DNA from 4 places in the Pseudomonas sp. IAC-BECa141 genome. Region 3 is predicted to be linked to each of the others. Evidence: predicted binding sites of a transcription regulator. Region 3 holds the regulator's gene; each other region holds the start of a gene.

Region 1 (4,029 bases), 630 kb from region 3:
CACCGGTACCGATCTGGTCGGCCGTGTCGATGATGTCTTGCTTGTGGGCGACGATCAGCGGTCGCAGCACCAGTTTGTCGGTAACGCAATCGATGACCGACAGGTTCGGCAACGTCTGGCTCGACACCTGGGAAATCGCTTCGCCGGTGACCAGCGCATCAATGTGCAGGCGCTCGGCAATGCTCGACGCTGCGCGCAACATCATACGCTTCAATACGACGCCCATATGACTGTCGTCGACCTTGCCGAGAATTTCGCCCAACACTTCTTCGAACGGAACACTGACAAATAGCACGCGTTGCGAGCTGCCGTACTTCTTCCAGATGAAATGCGCGACTTCCATTACGCCCAATTCGTGGGCACGACCGCCCAGATTGAAGAAGCAGAAGTGCGTCATCAGGCCGCGGCGCAGGATCTGGTACGCAGCAACCGTCGAGTCAAAGCCACCGGACATCAATACCAGTGTCTGTTCCAGCGCACCGAGCGGGTAGCCGCCAATGCCATCGTGCTGGCTGTGGATCACAAACAACCGTTTGTCGCGAACTTCGATGCGGACTTCGACTTCCGGCGCTTTCAGGTCGATCCCCGCGGCACCGCATTCACGGCGCAGCTTGCTGCCGACGTATTTTTCGACGTCCATCGAGCTGAACGCATGCTTGCCCGCACGTTTGCAGCGCACCGAGAAAATCTTCCCGGCCAGTGCATCGCCGTAGTGCTGCTTGCACTTCTCGGTGATGTCGTCGAAGTCGCCCAGCGGGTACTCGTCGATCTGCAGAAAGTGCGCGATGCCCGGCATGCAGGTCAGGCGCTCGCCCATTTCCTTCAGGGCCTTGGGATCGGTAACGCGGGTTTCCAGCTCGAGATTGTCCCACACACCGTTCACCACCACGGCCGGGTCCAGGTCGCGGAGCACGGTGCGGATGTTCTTGGCCAGCTGGCGGATGAATTTCGTCCGGACAGGTCGGCTTTTGATGGTGATCTCGGGAAAGACTTTAACGATTAGTTTCATGAAAACAGCGCGCGCAGGGCCAGCCGAAAAAGGGGGGCGCGGATTATAGCGGAAATTGCTCAAGGTTTAACCAGTTAATGTGCAGAAGGTTTTGCGCGCACCAAAACGGGTCATTTTTCGATTTGAACGCTACATTAAAGGGCGAGATTTTCGCCATTAAGGCGCTTTCGATCTTTAGAAGCGTGAATTTGGGGCAAAAAACCCATGCTGGGGCACTGGCATGCAATTTGCTCCCTTGTGAGGCAGGTTGCCTTGGCAGAGTATTCGCGCCGGCATCACCACTATTAAGGGCATCCACTACCCGCCCTAATTCACCCGGAGGACACTATGTCGAAGTCGGTTCAACTCATCAAAGATCATGACGTCAAGTGGATTGATCTGCGCTTCACGGACACCAAAGGCACTCAGCACCACGTGACCATGCCGGCTCGCGATGCGCTGGAAGACGACTTCTTCGAAGCGGGCAAGATGTTCGACGGTTCCTCCATCGCTGGCTGGAAAGGCATCGAAGCCTCCGACATGATCCTGATGCCGGACGACGAAACCGCCGTTCTGGACCCGTTCACCGAAGAACCGACCCTGATCCTGGTCTGCGACATCATCGAGCCTTCGACCATGCAGGGCTACGACCGCGACCCACGTGCCATTGCCCGTCGCGCCGAGGAATACCTGAAGACCACCGGTATCGGTGACACCGTATTCGCCGGTCCCGAGCCTGAGTTCTTCATCTTCGACGAAGTGAAGTTCAAGTCCGACATCTCCGGCTCGATGTTCAAGATCTACTCCGAGCAAGGCTCGTGGATGTCCGACCAGGACGTGGAAGGCGGCAACAAGGGCCACCGTCCAGGCGTGAAAGGCGGCTACTTCCCGGTTCCGCCGTTCGACCACGACCACGAAATCCGTACCGCCATGTGCAACGCACTGGAAGAGATGGGTCAGACCGTTGAAGTTCACCACCACGAAGTGGCAACCGCCGGTCAAAACGAAATCGGTGTCAAGTTCAACACCCTGGTGAAGAAAGCTGACGAAGTTCAGACTCTGAAATACGTTGTACACAACGTGGCCGATGCCTACGGCCGCACTGCGACCTTCATGCCGAAGCCACTGTACGGTGACAACGGTTCGGGTATGCACGTGCACATGTCCATCGCCAAAGACGGCAAGAACACCTTCGCTGGCGAAGGCTATGCCGGCCTGTCCGAAACCGCCCTGTACTTCATCGGCGGCATCATCAAGCACGGTAAGGCCCTGAACGGCTTCACCAACCCGGCCACCAACTCCTACAAGCGTCTGGTGCCAGGCTTCGAAGCTCCGGTGATGCTGGCCTACTCGGCTCGCAACCGTTCCGCCTCGATCCGTATTCCTTACGTCAACAGCCCGCGTGGCCGTCGTATCGAAGCACGTTTCCCGGATCCGGCTGCCAACCCGTACCTGGCTTTCGCAGCACTGCTGATGGCCGGTCTGGACGGTATCCAGAACAAGATCCACCCAGGCGATGCTGCCGACAAGAACCTGTACGACCTGCCGCCTGAAGAGGCGAAAGAGATCCCGCAAGTTTGCGGCAGCCTGAAAGAAGCTCTGGAAGAGCTGGACAAGGGCCGTGCGTTCCTGACCAAGGGTGGCGTGTTCTCCGACGACTTCATCGATGCCTACATCGCGCTGAAATCCGAAGAAGAAATCAAGGTCCGCACCTTCGTACACCCACTGGAATATGAGCTGTACTACAGCTGCTGATCCGGTAGCGCCGCGCTACGCGGCGTGGCAAAAGAGAGGCCTCCTTCGGGAGGCCTTTTTTATTGGCCGGATGTTTTCCATCCGAGCCTTCCCTGCTCCACTGTCCTATGCTGCATCCCATCGTTTTCGTTTTCGGTCGATTTCATGGGTCGCACCCTTCTCTATATTTTGCTGCTGATCGCCCTGCCCGTCGCCGCGCAGATCTACAAGTACACCGACGCCGGCGGCAACACGGTGTACAGCGATCACGCGCCGGACGGCGTACAGGCGCAGCCGGTAGAGTTGCCGCCGCTCAACAGCGTCCAGCCTCAGGCACCGAATGCGCCGTCTACCGATACGGTCAGTCGTGAGCCTGCGCGCAATGCCTACGAAGTGCTGGAGCTGACCGGCCTGCCCACCGAGGAAGCCCTGCGCGCCAACAACGGCACCTTCACGGTCAGTGTGCTGATCAAGCCGCGTCTGCAACCGCCGCATCAATTGCGCCTGCTTTTGGACGACGCGCCTTATGGCCAGCCGAGCAACGTGCCGATCCTGCAACTGGTGAACGTCGACCGGGGCGAGCATCGGCTGGCGGTGCAGGTCATCAATGGCGAGGCGATCATTCAGCAGAGTCCGGCGGTGGTGTTCACCGTGCAGCGGGTGCACAAGCCATGACGCGGGGATCGATTGCCTTGTTCCTGTCGTTGATCGCGCTCGGCGCATCGGCCGAGGTGTTCACTTACATCGACGCACAGGGCAATCGCGTCTACACCGATCAACCGCGTGGCAACGCCAGGCGCGTGCCGCTGGCCACCAGCAATCGCATGGCCCCGAATCCGAGCAGCGCCGCAACGATCACGCCGTCGAAGAAATCTGCGGAACCACCGCTGTTCCACTACGACATGTTGCGCGTGCTGATCCCCGAGCCGGACGCGACCATTCGCAGCAGCGCCGGCGAACTGATCGTCAGCGTCACCAGCGAGCCGGGCCTGCAAAGAGGTCATCTGTATCGCTTGTTGCTGGATGGCAAAGCCGTCGGCGAACCAGGTCTGAGCCCGGTGTTCCCGCTGAGCAATATCGATCGCGGCAGCCACAATCTGTCGGTCGAGATCCTCGACGCTCAGGGCCGAACCGTGGAGAAAACCGCCAACCAGCCGTTCCACATGCAACGCATCTCTCTGGCCCAGAAGCGTCAGGTCAAACCGTGCGTCAGCGCCGACTATGGCGTGCGTCCGGAATGCCCGCTGAAAGACAAACCCGCCGAACCGAAAAACCCTTTCCTGCGTTTCTTCTGACGCCGTTCAGCT
Region 2 (4,029 bases), 2.6 Mb from region 3:
AACTGGGAAGAGATTCATCCGCCGCCCAAGGGCACTGGACGTGATCATTACCTGACCGCTGTGACTCGGGTCGACAATCAGTTAGTCGAAATCATCGACGTCGAGAAGGTGCTGGCGGAAGTTGCGCCGACGCCGGAAGCGATTTCGGTCGGCGTGGTGGATGTCGAGACCCAGAGCAAGGCATTGTCGTTGCGGGTGCTGACGGTCGATGACTCGTCGGTGGCGCGCAAGCAGGTGACGCGTTGCCTGCAGACGGTCGGCGTCGAAGTGGTGGCGTTGAACGACGGCAAGCAGGCGCTGGATTACCTGCGCAAGCTGGTCGACGAGGGCAAGAAGCCGGAAGAAGAGTTCCTGATGATGATCTCCGACATTGAAATGCCGGAGATGGACGGGTACACCCTGACGGCCGAGATTCGCAGCGACCCTCGCATGCAAAAGCTTCATATCATCCTGCATACTTCGTTGTCGGGAGTGTTCAATCAGGCGATGGTCAAGAAAGTCGGTGCCGATGACTTCCTGGCCAAGTTCCGTCCTGATGACCTGGCATCCCGGGTAGTCGACCGGATCAGAGCAGCAGATATCAGCTAAGGGCCTTTTGCCCCTGGCGTTCAACACGATTTAAGAGGCGGCATCATTTGTCTACGGGTAATTTGGATTTCGAACAGTTCCGGGTCTTCCTGGAAAAAGCCTGTGGCATTTTGCTCGGTGAAAACAAGCAGTACCTGGTGTCGAGCCGTCTCAACAAACTGATGGAGCAGCAAGGCATCAAGTCCCTGGGTGAGCTGGTACAGCGCATCCAGACCCAGCCGCGCAGCGGTTTGCGCGAGCAGGTGGTCGATGCCATGACGACCAACGAAACCTTGTGGTTTCGTGACACCTATCCGTTTGAAGTCTTGAAGAACAAGGTGCTGCCCGAGGCGATCAAGGCCGCTCCCAACCAGCGTCTGCGGATCTGGTCGGCGGCCTGCTCGTCGGGTCAGGAACCCTATTCGCTGTCGATGTCGATCGACGAGTTCGAACGAGCCAACATCGGTCAGTTGAAAATGGGCGTGCAGATCGTTGCCACCGATCTGTCCGGCAGCATGCTGACCAACTGCAAGACCGGCGAGTACGACAGTCTGGCGATCGGTCGCGGTCTGTCCGCCGATCGTCTGCAGCGCTACTTCGATCCGAAAGGGCCGGGACGCTGGGTGATCAAGGCGCCGATCAAGAACCGGGTGGAGTTCCGCTCGTTCAACCTGCTGGACAGCTACGCAAGCCTGGGCAAGTTCGACATCGTGTTCTGCCGCAACGTGCTGATCTACTTCTCCGCCGAGGTGAAGAAAGACATTCTGTTGCGCATCCACAGCACGCTGAAGCCGGGCGGTTATCTGTTCCTTGGCGCTTCCGAAGCGCTGAACGGTCTGCCGGATCATTACCAGATGGTTCAGTGCAGCCCGGGGATCATCTACCAGGCGAAGTGATCAAGATCGGCAACACAAGAAACGGGAGTCCTCAGGGGCTCCCGTTTTTTTATGCCTGAAGGTTTTGCCGGGGGCAGGCGGCGGCAGAAAAGCGGCATCTGGCGGAAACCGGTTGCCGCTTTTCTGGCATTGCCGCATTGCCGATCCCCGGCAAAGCCCCGTAATCCGGGGCTTTCTCAAACTGGCACGACGCTTGCTATGACCCTGTTACGAAAAATCCGGTCACCTGAAGGTTCCCGACATGAGCATCAGCTTCGATAAAGCGCTCGGCATTCACGAAAAGGCTCTGGGCTTCCGCGCCCAGCGTGCCGAAGTGCTGGCCAACAACATCGCCAACGCCGACACCCCGAACTACAAGGCGCGGGATCTGGAGTTCTCCAAAGTGCTCGAAGCACAGAGCCAGAAGAACGCCAACGGCACCATCGCCCTGAACATGACCAACAGCCGTCACATCGAAGCTGAAGGCCTGGGCAATGGCGACGAGTCGCTGATGTATCGCACGCCGATGCAGCCGTCGATCGACCAGAACACCGTGGACGCCCAGCTGGAACAGTCGAACTACGCGCAAAACGCTGTCGACTTCCAGGCGAGCTTCACCCTGCTCAACAGCAAGTTCAAAGGGCTGGTGTCAGCCCTGCGCGGAGAATAATCCATGTCCCTGTCCAGCGTTTTCAACATTGCCGGCAGCGGCATGAGCGCCCAGACCACCCGTCTGAACACCGTGGCTTCGAACATCGCCAACGCCGAGACCGTCTCGTCGAGCATCGACCAGACCTACCGTGCCCGTCACCCGGTATTCGCCACCATGTTCCAGGGCGGCCAGAGCGGCGGCAGCAATTCGTTGTTCCAGAACCAGGATGCAGCCGGTCAAGGCGTGCAGGTGCTCGGCGTGGTCGAAGACCAGAGCAACCTCGAAGCGCGCTACGAGCCGAACCATCCGGCGGCCGATGCCAAGGGCTACGTCTACTACCCGAACGTCAACGTGGTGGAAGAAATGGCTGACATGATTTCCGCGAGCCGGTCGTTCCAGACCAACGCCGAGATGATGAACACCGCCAAGACCATGATGCAGAAGGTACTGACCCTCGGTCAGTAATAAGGGGCGACTGCCATGAGTGTTACCGATACCACCAGCAGCCTGACGATGAACGACATACTGGCCAACTCTTCGAAGAAGACCAGTAGCACGACCACCGGCGGCATCGCTTCGGCCACCAACAGCTCGACCGGCGGCCAGGCCCTGGGCAAGGACGCGTTCCTGCAACTGCTGGTTACCCAGCTGAAGAACCAGAACCCGCTCGACCCGCAGGACAACAGCGCGTTCGTTGCCCAGCTGGCGCAGTTCAGCAGCCTTGAGGGGATCACCACCCTCAACAGCACCGTCAGCTCGCTGGCCGGCAACTACAACTCGTCGCAAGCCCTGCAGGCTTCTTCGCTGGTGGGTCGCAACGTGATCGTGCAGACCAACACTGTTCAGCTGGATGACCCGAGCAAAGGCATGACCGGTTCGGTCACCGTTCCGTCGTCGATCGCCGGCGGTACCGTCTCCATCACCGACAGCAGCGGCGCCGTTGTTCGCACCATCGATCTGGGCAGTCGCGCCGCAGGCAATGCGAGCTTCACATGGGACGGCAAGGACAAGGACGGCAACCTGGTGAAAACCGGTACCTACACCGTCAAGGCGAACGCCTCGATCAACGGCACCGCGACCGACCTGGCGACCTACCTGCCAGCCACGGTCACCAGCGTGACGATCAGCCAGACCGGTGGCGAGCTGATGCTCAACCTGTCCGGCAAGGGCACCGTTGCCCTGTCCAAAGTACAAACCATTGGTATATAGAGCCGACTAACCGGCACAAAGGAGTGGAATATGTCTTTCAATATCGGCCTTAGCGGTCTCTATGCAGCCAACAAACAACTGGACGTGACCGGCAACAACATCGCCAACGTCGCGACCGCCGGTTTCAAATCGTCCCGTGCAGAATTCGAAGACGTCTACTCGGCCACTCGCCTGGGCAGCGGCAGCAAGGTCATCGGTAACGGTGTGCGTCTGGCCAACGTTTCCCAGCAGTTCACCCAGGGCGACATCAACAACACCGGCAACGTGCTGGACATGGGCATCAACGGTTCGGGTTTCTTCACTCTGAGCAACAACGGTTCGATCTCCTACACCCGTGCCGGTACGTTCAAGGTCGACAAGGATGGTTTCATCACCAACACCGACTACACCTCGCGTCTGCAAGGCTACGGTGTGGACTCCAACGGCAAGATCATCAACGGTGTGTTGACCGATCTGAAGATCGACACTTCGAACCTGGCACCGAAGTCCACCTCGCTGGTGACCTCGACCATCAACCTGAACTCGACCGCTCCGGTGATCGACGATACTGCGGCGGCAGGCAAATTCGATCCGACCAACACGGCGACCTACACCAAGTCGTTCAGTACGCCGATCTATGACAGCCAGGGCAACCAGCACACCATGGATCAATACATGGTCAAGACCGGTGCCAACACCTGGAAGGTCTACACCTTGGTGGACGGTCGCAACCCGGATGCCACCGGC
Region 3 (4,029 bases):
TGCAGGCCCAGCTTGTTGATAATTTCTATTTCCCGAGCAGGCATCGCGGTGTGAATCCTTTAGCTGAGGTCGCGGTGGCGAACCTGGACGTTCTTCAGGGTCTTCTGCAGCGCCTGGCCAAGACGTTCGGTCAGGTAAACGGAGCGGTGATGCCCGCCGGTGCAGCCGATGGCAATGGTGACATAAGCGCGGTTGCTCGCCGCAAAGCGCGGCAACCATTTGTACAGATACGAGTAAATGTCCTGGTACATCTCCTCGACCTCCGGCTGCGCCGCCAGATACTCGGCGACCGGCTGATCGAGACCGGATTGCGCGCGCAGCTCCGGTTTCCAGTACGGATTCGGCAGGCAGCGTACATCGAACACCAGATCCGCATCCACCGGCATGCCGCGTTTGAAACCGAACGACTCCACCAGAAACGCAGTGCCCGGCTCAGGCTGGTTCAGCAGGCGCAGCTTGATGGTGTCGCGCAGTTGATAGAGATTGAGGTTAGTGGTGTTGACCTTTAGATCGGCCAGATCGGCGATCGGGCCCAGCAGGGCGGTTTCGTCGTTGATGGCTTCGGCCAGCGAGCGGTTGGCATTGCTGAGCGGGTGACGACGACGGGTCTCCGAAAAACGTTTGAGCAATGTTTCGTCATCGGCATCCAGGTACAGGACATCGCACTGGATGTGCCGGCTGCGAACTTCCTCGAGCAGCTCTGGAAAACGTGACAGATGGCTCGGCAGGTTGCGGGCGTCGATCGAGACAGCCACCAGCGGCTGGAGCATTTCGGTATGCACCAGCGCGCGCTCGGCGAGATCCGGAAGCAAGCCGGCAGGCAGGTTGTCAATGCAGTAGTAGCCATTGTCCTCAAGGACATCCAGGGCAGTACTCTTACCCGAGCCGGAACGGCCACTGACAATGATCAAGCGCATGATTACGGCCTGTTCTGTTCTTCCAGTACAACCTGGTACAAGGCTTCGTTGCTTGGTGCGCTACGCAGTCTGTCGCGTACATCCTTGCGGTCGAGCATGCTGGCGATCTGGCGTAAAAGCTCCAGGTGAGCATCGGTGGCGGCTTCCGGCACCAGCAGGACGAACAGAAGGTCCACAGGCGCGCCGTCGATAGCGTCAAAATCGATAGGGGCGTCAAGGTGCATCAGCGCACTGATCGGCGCTTCGCAGCCCTTGAGGCGGCAGTGGGGAATGGCGATGCCGTTGCCAAAACCGGTGGAACCCAGTTTTTCACGGGCAATCAATGCCTCGAAGACATCTTGCATCTCCAGATCCGGGACTTCCCGGGCGATCAGGTTGGCAATTTGTTCGAGGGCTTTCTTTTTACTGCCGCCCGGCACGTTCACCAGGGAACGGCCGGGGGTCAGGATACTTTCAAGTCGGATCATGGGGGTGGGGGTTATCGACCGGTAGCGCCCTGAAGCAGGCTCTGGGTCTTTTCCTTATGCTTTTTGAGTTGTTTATCAAGCTTGTCGGTCAGCGCGTCGATCGCAGCGTACATGTCAGTATGTTCCGCGTTAGCGACGACTTCATTGCCGGGAATATGCATCGTGGCTTCGATTTTCTGCTTCAGCTTTTCGACGCACATCGTGACTTGCACGTTGGTGATCTTGTCGAAATGTCCCTCAAGCCTCTTGAGCTTTTGCTCAACGTACTCACGGAGAGGTTGGGTAACTTCCAGTTGGTGTCCACTGATGTTGACTTGCATACAGCTTCTCCTTCGTTGCCAGTGCATAAAGCGGCAGGCCGAAGAGCCTGCCACTGGAACGCTGTAACGTGGCTTACATCAACCGCTTGCGTTCGCTCGAAGGCGCGATCCCGAGGGATTCGCGGTACTTGGCGACGGTGCGGCGAGCCACCTGAATGCCTTGTGCCTCCAGTAAACCAGCGATCTTGCTGTCACTCAACGGCTTTTTCTGATTTTCCGCGGCAACCAGTTTCTTGATGATCGCGCGGATCGCCGTGGACGAGCATTCACCGCCTTCGGAGGTGCTTACATGGCTGGAGAAAAAGTATTTCAGCTCATATATGCCCCGCGGGGTATGCATGAATTTTTGCGTGGTCACTCGGGAAATTGTCGACTCGTGCATGCCCACTGCTTCAGCGATGTCATGCAGGACCAGCGGCTTCATGGCTTCGTCGCCGTACTCCAGGAAGCCGCGCTGATGCTCGACGATCTGGGTGGCAACTTTCATCAGGGTTTCGTTGCGGCTCTGCAGGCTCTTGATGAACCAGCGGGCTTCCTGCAACTGATTGCGCATGAAGGTGTTGTCGGCACTGGTGTCGGCACGACGTACGAAACCGGCGTACTGGGCGTTGACCCGCAGACGCGGCACTGATTCCTGGTTCAGCTCCACCAGCCAGCGTTCGTTGTCCTTGCGTACGATGACGTCAGGCACCACGTATTCGGCTTCGGTCGACTCGATCTGCGAGCCGGGGCGCGGGTTGAGGCTCTGCACCAGTTCGATGACCTGGCGCAGTTCGTCTTCCTTGAGCTTCATGCGGCGCATCAGTTGGCTGTAGTCGCGGCTGCCGAGCAGGTCGATGTAATCGGTAACCAGGCGCTTGGCTTCGGCCAGCCAAGGGGTCTTGGCCGACAGCTGGCGCAATTGCAATAGCAGGCATTCGCCCAGGTTGCGCGCGCCGATGCCGGCCGGTTCGAACTGCTGGATGCGGTGCAGGACGGCTTCGATCTCGTCCAGCTCGATATCGAGTTCCGGATCAAAGGCGTCGAGGATTTCTTCGAGGGTTTCGTCGAGGTAGCCCTGATTGTTGATGCAATCGATCAGGGTGACCGCGATCAGGCGATCGGTGTCGGACATCGGTGCCAGATTCAATTGCCACAGCAGGTGGCTTTGCAGGCTCTCGCCGGCGGAAGTGCGGGTGGTGAAGTCCCACTCGTCATCATCGCTGCTCGGCAGGCTGCTGGCACTGGTCTGATAGACGTCTTCCCAGGCGGTGTCGACGGGTAGATCGTTGGGGATTCGCTCGTTCCATTCGCCGTCTTCGAGGTTATCGACTGTCGGCGCGGTCTCCTGATAGGAGGGTTCCTGGATCTCGGTGTTGGGCTTCTGCTCGGCGTTGTCGGCCATGGGATCGGAGTTGTCGAAGTCGTCGCCGTCTTCCTGGCGTTCGAGCATCGGATTGGATTCCAGAGCCTCCTGGATTTCCTGCTGCAGATCCAGGGTCGACAATTGGAGCAGGCGGATGGCCTGTTGCAGCTGCGGTGTCATCGTCAGCTGCTGGCCCATTCTCAAGACTAGCGATGGTTTCATGGCAGGGGCTTAACACCTTATTCGCCGGCGCTATGCGCCATCCACTACAGGGCGCCGGGGCGCCAAACTTAAGCAAATTATATGCCTGAAACTGTCGTGTTTGCCTAGAGCGCTGTAACAATAAAAGCGTATAAAAAAGCGCTTCAACGTTACAGCACCCGAACGGCTGATCGAATGCCGTCTTGCTTACAGGCGGAACTCGTGACCCAGGTAGACTTCCTTCACCAGATCGTTGGCGAGGATGGTCGCGGAGTCGCCTTCAGCGATCAACTGGCCGTCGTTTACGATGTAGGCGGTTTCGCAGATATCCAGCGTCTCGCGGACGTTGTGGTCGGTGATCAGCACACCGATGCCCTTGGCCTTGAGGTGGTGGATGATCTGCTTGATGTCGCCGACCGAGATAGGGTCGACACCCGCGAACGGTTCGTCGAGCAGGATGAACTTCGGTGCCGTGGCCAGTGCGCGGGCGATTTCCACCCGGCGGCGCTCACCACCGGACAGGCTCATGCCAAGGTTGTCGCGGATGTGGCTGATGTGGAATTCCTGCAGCAGGCTTTCCAGCTCCTTGCGACGACCGGCCTTGTCGAGTTCCTGGCGGGTCTCGAGGATGGCCATGATGTTGTCGGCGACCGACAGTTTGCGGAAGATCGACGCTTCCTGCGGCAGATAGCCGATACCAGCCTTGGCGCGACCGTGCATCGGCTGGTGGCTGACGTCCAGATCGTCGATCAGTACGCGACCCTGATCGGCCTGGACCA
Region 4 (4,029 bases), 970 kb from region 3:
ATAATCGTCCAGCGTGCCGGTGATCAGCAGCGGCATCGCCAGTTCGTGCAGACCGTCGCCACGGCCGTCCTGCGGCATCAGCGACAGCGAATAGCTGACATCGAGCATCCGTGCGAGGTTTTCCGCCCGCTCCAGGTAACGCGACATCCAGTATAGATCCGAGGCAGTTCTACTTAACATGGCAGGCTTCCTTCAATCCTCGACCACCCAGGTGTCCTTGGTCCCGCCGCCCTGGGATGAATTCACCACCAGGGAGCCTTCACGCAGGGCGACACGGGTCAAACCGCCGGGCACGACCCGGGTTTCGCGGCCGGACAATACGAACGGGCGCAGGTCGATATGGCGCGGCGCAATGCCGTTTTCGACAAAGGTCGGACAGGTTGACAGCGACAGCGTCGGTTGCGCGATGTAGGCGTGAGGCTTGGCCTTGATCCGCTCGCGGAATGCATCGATTTCCGCTGTCGTCGCTGCGGGCCCCACGAGCATGCCGTAACCGCCGGAGCCCTGAGTCTCCTTGACCACCAGATCGGGAAGATTGGCCAGCACGTGGGAAAGCTCGGACGGATTACGGCATTGCCAGGTCGGCACGTTCTTCAGGATCGGTTCTTCGTCGAGGTAGAAACGGATCATCTCGGTGACAAACGGATACACCGATTTGTCGTCCGCCACGCCGGTGCCGATCGCGTTGGCCAGCACCACATTGCCCGAGCGATAGGACGACAGCAGCCCCGGCACGCCGAGCATCGAATCCGGGCGGAAGGCCAGCGGATCCAGAAACGCGTCGTCGAGCCGGCGGTAGATCACGTCCACCGCTTTCGGGCCGTCGGTGGTGCGCATGAAAACCTTGTCGTCGCGCACGAACAGGTCCGCGCCCTCCACCAGTTCCACGCCCATTTCCCGAGCGAGGAACGCGTGCTCGAAAAACGCGCTGTTGAAACGACCTGGTGTCAGCACCACGACGCTCGGGTCGTCGATCGGGCTTGAACTTTTCAGGGTGTCGAGCAACAGGTTCGGATAATGGTCGATCGGGGCGATGCGCTGGGCGGCGAACAGTTCGGGGAACAGGCGCATCATCATCTTGCGGTCTTCGAGCATGTAGCTCACGCCGCTCGGCGTGCGCAGGTTGTCCTCGAGCACGTAATACGTGCCGTCGCCGTCGCGCACCAGATCGACGCCGGAAATGTGCGAATAGATATCGCGGTGCAGATCCAGCCCCTGCATCGCCAACTGGTATTGCTCGTTGGCCAGCACCTGCTCGGCGGGAATGATCCCGGCCTTGATGATGCGCTGCTCGTGGTAAAGGTCGGCGAGGAACATGTTCAGCGCCTTGACCCGCTGGATGCAGCCGCGCTCGACAATCCGCCACTCGCTGGCGGGGATGCTGCGCGGAATGGTGTCGAAGGGAATCAGGCGTTCTGTCCCTTGCTCGTCCCCGTAGAGCGTGAACGTGATCCCGGCACGATGGAACAGCAGATCGGCCTCGCGTCGCCGCTGGGCCAGCAATTCGTCAGGCGTCTCGGCCAGCCAGCGGGCAAACTCCCGGTAATGCGGGCGGATCTGGCCGCCGGCATCGTACATTTCATCAAAATAGGTGCGGATCATGCCGTACTCCTTGTCACTCCGGACATACAGGCCATCGCAAGGCCCGTGCCATCGGCATAAACGCTTTGATATCAATCGGTTGGATATTCACGTCGCACGCACCGCACCATTCCTGTGCGGCAAATGCCCCAACCTGATCGCCCCCGCTTCATTGCGACGCAGTCCCGTCGCCTATCACCAGCATAGTCAGAGTTGATTTCACTGCCCGCCGGCGGCTGAGGATAATCCGCGCATCCGCTGCAAAAACGTCCCTGACGAAGCCCGCAGCCCCACTGATCCGGCTTGCCTCGGCAGCCCTCCCGGCCGTAACCCTGACCGGTTTCCTCTCCTTCCGGTCTTCCCTTTCAGCCACCTCTTCAGGTGGCTTTTTTTTGCGCCGGTTTCTTGTTTCAGGGTTTTGCCGTGCAATGTTCAAGGTGCAGAAACGACAACGGCCGACCCGAAGGTCAGCCGTAGCTCGACGTGTTGCGAGAGTAATCAGTTCAAACGGTGCCGGCTGCGGATCTCCTGTTTCACGCCCCAGCCTTCGATGATGCCGCCCAAAGGCTCGACCACCGCCGAAAAGCCCTGCTCGAAATCGCCAATATCGTCGTAGGTTGCGTACATCACCTTGCTCAATTCCAGCGACCAGGCGCCGTCGTCGCGCGCACTGACCTGGGCATTGATGGATTCACCGCGAAACTTGCCTGCCGCCCTGCGCGCCCGCTCCTCGTCCGGGAAAATGGCGTAGAACTCGATGGGATGGAATCGGGAAAAATCGAAACCGCCTTCTTTCATGCGGCGCAGCACGCTGCTGCTGATGTCTTCTTGATAGGCTGTGCTCATGAAACGTCCCCCTCGCATAGATGGATAGACTTTCCGTATTCCCTGCACCTGGCCGAACAGCCCAGGCATTACGGCAACCGCGTTGCCGCCGGGAAACAAGCATGTAGCTGACAAGACCAGACCTTAGCGATCCGTTCGCTGATCTCGCTTGCAGAGTAGCCCCAAGAGAGAGCCGCTGCCAAGGCCTGGCAAGTAATGTAAAAGAAGATTCAGATTGGGGTGATGCTGCGGATTTCGATGCTGTGCTGGGTTTTCAGGCTTTTTACGCCGGCATCGGCGGTGCGCCCTTCCAGGTCGTTCAGGTCAAGCTCGGCGGCGACCGGCAGCAATCGTTCCTTGATGAGGCGGGCTGCCCGTTCATGGCTGGGGCATTCCTCGCACTCGAAGACTTCGTCGATCGTTTCACCATGATCGTCCACGAAAGTGACTTTCCACTTTGACATCGGAGCCTCCTCGATCAAACCCGCAAGTGGGCTTACATCTATCTCGACTTTTGTCAGGATTGATCGTTCCCGGGGATTGCAGCCTTGAACATTAAAAAAAAGCCGAGGCCGGTGTGTTTTCGCACACCGGCCTCGGCTTTTTCTTACCCGCGAAGGATCAGTCGTTGCTTGGCTTGTTCACCGCTTGCAGCACGTATTGCGGCAAGGCGAAGGCGCCGATGTGAATTTCCGGGTTGTAGTAGCGGGTGACGATGCCGCTGCCGATGAAGCGCTGTTGCAGGATTTCGCGGCTCAGCTTGCGGTAGGCCGGGTTGGTCGAACCCCAGGCGAACGTCATCGAACCGCCGATGTAGGTCGGCACGGCCGCCTGATAGAAGTGCCAGTCCGGGAACAGGCTGCGCAGGCGGCCGGCGGTGGTTTTCACTTCTTCGATCTGCATGAACGGCGTGCCGTTCTGGGTCACGAGGATGCCGCCCTCGTTCAGGCAGCGGTGGCAGGCCTGGTAGAAGTTTTCCGAGAACAGCACTTCGCCCGGGCCGATCGGGTCGGTCGAGTCGGAAATGATCACGTCGAATTTTTCGGTGGTGGTGGCGACGAAGCGCATGCCGTCGTCGATCACCAGATTCAGGCGCGGATCGTCGTAGGCGCCCTTGGAGTGGTTCGGCAGGAACTCCTTGCACATGTCGACCACGGTGCCGTCGATCTCGACCATGGTGATGTGCTCGACGCTCGCGTGTTTGGTCACTTCGCGCAGCATTCCGCCGTCGCCGCCGCCGATGATCAGCACGCGTTTGGCGGTGCCGTGAGCAAGGATCGGCACGTGGGTGAGCATTTCGTGATAGATGAATTCATCGGCTTCGGTGGTCTGGATCACGCCGTCCAGCGCCATCACCCGGCCCATGCGCGGGTTCTGGAAGATCACCAGGTGCTGATGTTCGGTGCGCACTTCGTGCAGCAGTTTTTCCATGCGAAAACGCTGGCCGTAGCCTTCGTACAGGGTTTCCAGGTATTCGCTGGTCTTGGTGACGGTCATGGTGAAGTGCTCCGATGAATGCGCGGGCGCCAATCGTCAGGTTCGATTGCCCGGGAAAGGCGCGCATTCTACGTTGCCGAAGATGACAGGTCGAACCTCAGTTCATCGGTCCGACCCAATCAGGGT

What was found. Region 3 encodes sigma-54, which starts transcription at its own class of promoters, with help from an activator protein. Its sites were predicted from a motif close to ANTGGCATNNANNTTGCTNT; they were not measured.
Region 1: a site for sigma-54 is predicted at 1,224-1,243, ahead of glnA (glutamate--ammonia ligase). Genes of this name have one in related genera too.
Region 2: a site for sigma-54 is predicted at 1,644-1,663, ahead of flgB (flagellar basal body rod protein FlgB). Genes of this name have one in related genera too.
Region 4: a site for sigma-54 is predicted at 1,636-1,655, ahead of I5961_RS09095 (circularly permuted type 2 ATP-grasp protein). Genes of this name have one in related genera too.

The regions. Positions count from the first base shown of each region.
Region 1 is NZ_CP065410.1:371,660-375,688, reverse strand. Features, by position in the region: gene thiI (tRNA uracil 4-sulfurtransferase ThiI) at 1-1,009, opposite strand, end outside; gene glnA (glutamate--ammonia ligase) at 1,337-2,743, shown strand; gene I5961_RS01710 (DUF4124 domain-containing protein) at 2,888-3,397, shown strand; gene I5961_RS01705 (DUF4124 domain-containing protein) at 3,394-4,017, shown strand.
Region 2 is NZ_CP065410.1:4,603,688-4,607,716, reverse strand. Features, by position in the region: gene I5961_RS21085 (chemotaxis protein CheV) at 1-588, shown strand, start outside; gene cheR (protein-glutamate O-methyltransferase CheR) at 636-1,463, shown strand; gene flgB (flagellar basal body rod protein FlgB) at 1,705-2,112, shown strand; gene flgC (flagellar basal body rod protein FlgC) at 2,116-2,559, shown strand; gene flgD (flagellar hook assembly protein FlgD) at 2,575-3,303, shown strand; gene flgE (flagellar hook protein FlgE) at 3,334-4,029, shown strand, end outside.
Region 3 is NZ_CP065410.1:1,004,744-1,008,772, forward strand. Features, by position in the region: gene I5961_RS04385 (HPr family phosphocarrier protein) at 1-44, opposite strand, end outside; gene rapZ (RNase adapter RapZ) at 60-917, opposite strand; gene ptsN (PTS IIA-like nitrogen regulatory protein PtsN) at 920-1,384, opposite strand; gene hpf (ribosome hibernation-promoting factor, HPF/YfiA family) at 1,396-1,704, opposite strand; gene I5961_RS04405 (RNA polymerase factor sigma-54) at 1,778-3,271, opposite strand; gene lptB (LPS export ABC transporter ATP-binding protein) at 3,458-4,029, opposite strand, start outside.
Region 4 is NZ_CP065410.1:1,970,500-1,974,528, reverse strand. Features, by position in the region: gene I5961_RS09100 (alpha-E domain-containing protein) at 1-180, opposite strand, end outside; gene I5961_RS09095 (circularly permuted type 2 ATP-grasp protein) at 193-1,602, opposite strand; gene I5961_RS09090 (ribonuclease E inhibitor RraB) at 2,080-2,427, opposite strand; gene I5961_RS09085 (hypothetical protein) at 2,637-2,870, opposite strand; gene speE (polyamine aminopropyltransferase) at 3,028-3,903, opposite strand.